2 linked regions of the Celeribacter indicus genome follow. The protein of the gene in region 1 interacts with the protein of each later gene in a pairwise test. Links are inferred from orthologs where the notes say so. Each region holds a gene or a part of one and is shown on either strand. Other genes may lie near its edges. The genes, in order: rho and nusG.

Region 1 (3,219 bases):
CTTCCCGACGAGAACCAGGTCGTCAGGTTCCGGCCGCATCTCCGGCACAGCGCCGGCATGAGGCAGGAGGATGACCCGGAGGTCGGCCTGCTGCGCACGACTGCGGGCGCGTTCGATGCCGATGGCCTCCACCGCATCCTCGGTCTCCCGCAGGCCGGCGGTGTCAAGCAGTGTCACCGGCAATCCACCAAGTTCCATCCGCACCTCTATGACGTCGCGCGTTGTTCCCGCAACTTCCGAGGTGATTGCCGCTTCACGCCCCGCCAAGGCATTCAAAAGCGTAGACTTTCCTGCGTTTGGCGGTCCAACGATCGCGACCTCGAAGCCATCGCGGATCCGTTCGGACATCGCCGCACCCGCGAGTTCGGTTTCCAATTCGATCATCACTTCCGCGATCAGTACCAGCACCTCTGGCGAGACGTCACTCGGCACCTCTTCATCCGCGAAATCTATCGTGGCTTCGAGCAAGGCCGCAGAGCGAACGAGCGCGTGCCGCCACCGCTCCACCTTCTCACCGAGGGCACCGGAAAACACCCTCAGCGCCTGGCGCCTTTGCGCTTCCGTCTCCGCCTCGATGAGGTCGGCAAGCCCCTCCACCTGAGCAAGATCGAGACGGTCGTTCTCAAGCGCGCGGCGGGTGAACTCTCCCGGATCGGCCATGCGAAGCCCATCAATCTTCGCCAGGGTGCGCAGGACCGCGTTGACGATGGCGACGGAGCCATGGAGTTGAAGCTCCGCGCTTTCTTCTCCCGTGAAAGACGCCCCTTTTTCGAAGCAGATCACCAGCGCCTCGTCAAGAACACCACCCTCGCGATCCTTCAGGAGCCGAAGCGCGGCCCGTCGCGCCGGGGGGACGTCGCCTGCCAGGATTTCAACAGCCCAAAACGCAAGCGGCCCGGAAATCCGGACCACTGCAACACCCGCCTTGCCGCGGGCGGACGCCAGGGCGTAGATCGTATCCACAGGTTTAACCTATTGATAATGTGAAAATCAGGCGTTCATCGAGTCGAAGAACTCGGCGTTCGTTTTCGTCTGTTTCAGCTTGGAGATCAAGAACTCGATCGCATCCGTCGTGCCCATCGGGTTGAGGATGCGGCGCAGGACATAGGTTTTCTGGAGGTCCTTCGGATCGACAAGGAGATCCTCCTTCCGCGTCCCGGACTTAAGAATGTCCATCGCCGGGAAGACACGTTTGTCCGCGACCTTGCGATCGAGCACGATCTCGGAGTTGCCCGTGCCCTTGAATTCTTCGAAGATCACCTCGTCCATCCGGGAGCCGGTGTCGATCAGCGCGGTCGCGATGATGGTGAGCGAGCCGCCTTCCTCGACGTTCCTGGCCGCACCGAAGAATCGCTTCGGACGCTGGAGCGCGTTGGCATCGACGCCGCCGGTCAGGACCTTCCCGGAAGAAGGCACGACCGTGTTGAAGGCGCGCCCGAGGCGCGTGATAGAGTCGAGCAGGATGACGACGTCGCGCTTGTGCTCGACCAGGCGCTTCGCCTTTTCGATCACCATTTCGGACACGGCAACGTGACGCTGCGCCGGCTCATCGAAGGTGGAGGAGACAACCTCCCCCTTCACCGAACGCTGCATGTCGGTCACCTCTTCGGGTCGTTCGTCGATCAACAGGACGATGAGATAGCACTCGGGATGATTTTTCTCGATCGAATGCGCGATATTCTGGAGCAGAACCGTTTTGCCGGTGCGCGGCGGTGCGACGATGAGCGACCTCTGACCCTTCCCGATCGGCGCGACGAGGTCGATGATCCGGGCCGAGCGGTCCTTGATCGTCGGGTCCTCGATCTCCATTTTCAGGCGCTCGTTCGGGTAGAGCGGCGTCAGGTTGTCGAAGGCGATCTTGTGACGCGCCTTCTCCGGTTCCTCGAAGTTGATCTGCGTCACCTTGGTGATCGCGAAATAACGCTCGTTGTCGCCCGGCGCGTGCATCACGCCCTCGACGGTATCTCCGGTGCGCAGCCCGTACTGGCGGATCACATCGGGCGAGACATAGATGTCGTCGGGACCGGGAAGATAGTTCGCCTCGGGAGAGCGCAGGAAGCCGAACCCGTCCTGGAGGACCTCGAGCACCCCGTCGCCAGAGATCTCCCAGCCTTCATCCGCGCGTTCGCGGAGGATCTGGAACATCATCTCGCCCTTGCGCATGGTCGAGGCGTTTTCGATTTCGAGATCCTCGGCCATGGCGAGAAGTGCCTTGGGGCTTTGGGCTTTCAGGTCGGCAAGGTTCAGGGCATCTGTCATGGAAAATCCGTGGTGACCGGCGAGATAGGCGGTCGGGCTGTGAAATGTCGCTGGAGAATCCCTCTGGCCGGACGGCGGGGATTTGCGCCTAGATAGGAGCGGTAGCTCCCGGAGTCAATCTTTCTCAGAAAGGTTTAGCGATAATCATGATCACGATGACGATCAGGAGAAGCGTCGGAAATTCGTTCATCATGCGATATTGGCGGCCGGTGCGGGTGTTTTTCCCTTCCACGAAATCCTTGCGGCGCAGGGCGAGCCACATGTGAAACCAGGTCATCGCGATCACGGAAGCGGCCTTGATCCAGCTCCAGCCGGCGCTCCAGTCGACCACGCCAGGCGTGAAGACAAGGCAGAGGCCGAAGATCCAGGTGGAGATCAGCGCCGGATTCATGATGAGTTTCAGCAGCTTCCTTTCCATGTCCTGAAACAGGAGGTCGGTTTCGCTGCCTTTTTCGACGCTTTCCGTGTGCCGGACGAAGAGGCGGGGGAGGTAGAAGATCCCGGCCATCCAGGCGACGATCGAGATCACATGGAAAGATTTCGTCCAAAGATATGCGTCGGCCAGGAAATTGCCCATCGGAGCCCTCGTCGTTACTGGACCCCTTCATAAAAGATAAAAAAGAAAAGAAAAGATGATGTATTTGTAGGGACTGTGGAAACTGGGGATTAATGCCTTATCCACGATCTTTTCCCGCGTGGATAGTTGGAAAGAATCTCGTCCACATTTGGGGATGATATATTTTTCCCCTTTAAAAACATGAATTTATTATCTTCATCTCGCCGGTGAACCTGTTGACGGACGCCCTGTGTCGCGGGAGAAGCGTACTTTCCCGTCACAGTCCGGGTTTCTTTTCCCCGGAGGACAAAGGGCAGGTGATTTCCGTGGGAGCGCTCTGTTATCCCAAGGCGGGAGGGGGTGTGCGGTTCACCCTCCGGAGATCAACGGAAACACACAGGAGT
Region 2 (3,031 bases), 430 kb from region 1 along the record:
CTTCCGGACGGGACCGAGATGGTGATGCCGGGCGACAACCTGAAGTTCACGGTTGAGCTGATCGCGCCGATCGCGATGGAAGAGGGCCTGCGCTTCGCCATCCGCGAAGGCGGCCGGACCGTGGGTTCGGGCGTCGTGTCGAAGATCCTCGAGTAAGCTCGGGCTCCGCAAGAGCCTCTGGCGGGTGCGGCCGTCGGTTTGGCACGCCAAAGCGACGAGACGCCCGCCGGTCGGGAACAAGGAAGGGCATCCCAAACGGGGTGCCCTTTTTTGCCATGTCGGCCGATGCCGGCGACCTCCGTGCAGTGAGAGCCGAGGGTCAGGATCGGCAGGCCCCGCCCCGCCGGGGCCTCTTTTCTTTGTCTCCGACCGCGATTCCCGCTTGCAAAGGACGTGACCCTTTCGTATCTCAACGCACGGCCTTAGGGGTATAGCTCAGCTGGTAGAGCGACGGTCTCCAAAACCGTAGGTCGCGGGTTCGAGCCCTGCTGCCCCTGCCATTCCTCCCGCCGCCACGACGACAGCGCGCTCCGGGCGCGGCACCGTCGCGAGGGTTGAAATCGGCACGGTCCTGGCGTACATGCGCCGAAACCTTGAGAGTGCAGGACGAGACCATGGCCAAGACCAACCCGCTTCAGTTCATCCAGCAGACCCGCTCGGAGATCTCGAAGATCGTCTGGCCCACCCGTCGCGAGGTGATGCTGACGACGATCATGGTCTTCATCATGTCGGCGCTGACGGCGACCTTCTTCTTCCTCGTGGATCTCGCGATCCGCACCGGCCTCACCGGATTTCTGAACCTGTTCGGCTGAGCAGGCCACGCCGGACGGCGGTCTCGCGAAAGGAGACCGCGATGCCCGGAGTCTTCGACACGATCACCGACCCGCTGTGCCGCGTTGCAGGGCCGCGAAGATCTTCTTCGTCGCCACCGTGGTGGAACCACGGAGGGGGAGCGCCCGGTGCCGGCTCACCGGTCCGGAGGCGCCGGGCGGGGGCCGAAAGGGTTGAACTTGCGGCGGCGAGCGTATAGAGCGGGCGCACTCTTTCGGACCGGGCGTGCAGCGATTCGCGTTGCGCGCCGCTTTATTGTTCCGGCGAGAGCGTGAAGATTAACGACATCCGGCGCCCTGCCGGAGAGATGAAAAGGCAAAGGCACCATGGCGAAGCGTTGGTATTCGGTGAGCGTTCTCTCGAATTTCGAGAAAAAAGTCGCCGAAGCGATCAAGACGGCTGTGGCGGAAAAGGGCCTTGAGGATCAGATCGAAGAGGTCCTGGTGCCGACCGAGGAGGTCATCGAGGTGCGCCGGGGCAAGAAGGTGACGACCGAGCGTCGCTTCATGCCGGGCTATGTGCTCGTGCGCATGGAGATGACCGACGAGGGCTATCACCTGATCAACTCGATCAACCGGGTGACCGGCTTCCTCGGTTCCTTCGGCAAGCCGATGCCGATGCGCGACAGCGAGGTTGAGGCGATCCTCGGCCGCGTCGAGGAGGGCGCGGAGGCGCCGCGTTCGACCATCACCTTCGAGGTGGGCGAGCAGGTTTCCGTCTCCGAAGGGGCCTTCGAGGGGTTCGACGGCATGGTGGAAGAGGTCGACGAGGCCAACCAGCGCCTCAAGGTCTCCGTCTCGATCTTCGGCCGGGCGACGCCGGTCGAGCTGGAATTCACTCAGGTCAACAAGCGGGCCTGAGGAACGCGCGCGCCGGCTGGCGCGCGAGCCCCGTCGGGGCATGAGCCGTGGGAGGCGAGGGCGACGCGTTGTCCGGACCAGACCACACAACATGAGACCCTGTGAAACGCGTTTCGCAGGGGTTGGAAAGGAAAAGGCCAATGGCTAAGAAACTCGCAGGCACGATGAAGCTGCAAGTGCCCGCCGGTCAGGCGAACCCGTCCCCGCCCGTGGGGCCGGCGCTGGGTCAGCGCGGCATCAACATCATGGAATTCTGCAAGGCGTTCAACGCCAAGACGCAGGACATGGAGCCCGGTGCGCCGTGCCCGACCGTGATCACCTACTACTCCGACAAATCCTTCTCGATGGACATCAAGACGCCGCCGGCGTCGTTCTATCTCAAGAAGGCCGCCGGTCTGAAGCCGGTGGGCAAGCGCAACCGTCCCAAGGGGGCTGCGCTGCCGGGCCGCGAGACCATCGCGACTGTGACCGTCGCGCAGGTGCGCGAGATCGCCGAAGCGAAGATGAAGGATCTGAACGCGAACGACGTCGAGGGCGCGATGCAGATCATCCTCGGCTCCGCGAAATCCATGGGCATCGAGGTGAAGTGATGGCGAAACTTGGCAAACGTACCCGCGCGGCTCGCGAAGCCTTCGTCGGCAAGGAAAACCTCAGCGTCGAGGACGCGCTCGACCTGATCAAGGCGAACGCCACCGCGAAATTCGATGAAACCGTTGAAATCGCGCTGAACCTCGGTGTCGATCCCCGTCACGCCGACCAGATGGTTCGCGGCGTCGTCACCCTGCCCAACGGCACCGGCAAGACCGTCCGCGTCGCTGTCTTCGCCCGTGGCGCGAAGGCTGACGAAGCGCAGGCCGCCGGTGCGGATATCGTCGGTGCCGAAGACCTGATGGAAACGATCCAGGGCGGCACGATCGAGTTCGACCGCTGCATTGCGACCCCGGACATGATGCCGATCGTCGGCCGTCTCGGCAAGATCCTTGGCCCGCGCAACCTGATGCCGAACCCGAAGGTCGGCACCGTGACGATGGACATCAAGGCCGCTGTCGAAGCCGCCAAGGGCGGTGAGGTGCAGTTCAAGGCCGAGAAGGCCGGCGTCGTGCACAGCGGCGTGGGCAAGGCGTCTTTCTCCGCCGAGCAACTGGCGCAGAACATCCGCGCCTTTGTCGATGCCGTCCAGAAGGCGAAGCCGACGGGCGCGAAGGGCACCTACATGAAGAAGGTCTCCCTGTCCTCGACGATGGGTCCGGGCGTGTCCGTCTCGGTGGACTCCGCGACCGGCAACTGATCCGCGCGATCGGCTCCGACACTTTTGAAGGGCGCTCCTCCGGGGGCGCCTT

The links.
Region 2: the proteins of rho (region 1) and nusG interact in binary tests that used the Escherichia coli proteins (3 or more experiments, as listed by UniProt). The link is inferred for Celeribacter indicus from one-to-one orthologs.

Annotation. Positions count from the first base shown.
Region 1 is NZ_CP004393.1:209,646-212,864, reverse strand. What follows is about bases 126-3,025. They hold rho (transcription termination factor Rho), read right to left. Parts: upstream 2,260-3,025; coding sequence 991-2,259; downstream 126-990. Other genes in these bases: hemJ (protoporphyrinogen oxidase HemJ), read right to left, coding at 2,384-2,836; mnmE (tRNA uridine-5-carboxymethylaminomethyl(34) synthesis GTPase MnmE), read right to left, coding at 126-963. Outside these bases: more of mnmE, read right to left, coding at 1-125. UniProt on the Escherichia coli protein: Facilitates transcription termination by a mechanism that involves Rho binding to the nascent RNA, activation of Rho's RNA-dependent ATPase activity, and release of the mRNA from the DNA template.
Region 2 is NZ_CP004393.1:639,897-642,927, forward strand. What follows is about bases 213-2,924. They hold nusG (transcription termination/antitermination protein NusG), read left to right. Parts: upstream 213-1,157; coding sequence 1,158-1,691; downstream 1,692-2,924. Other genes in these bases: secE (preprotein translocase subunit SecE), read left to right, coding at 615-812; rplK (50S ribosomal protein L11), read left to right, coding at 1,832-2,281; rplA (50S ribosomal protein L1), read left to right, coding at 2,281-2,924. Also shown: tuf (elongation factor Tu), read left to right, coding at 1-156; more of rplA, read left to right, coding at 2,925-2,979. UniProt on the Escherichia coli protein: Part of the processive rRNA transcription and antitermination complex (rrnTAC). The complex forms an RNA-chaperone ring around the RNA exit tunnel of RNA polymerase (RNAP).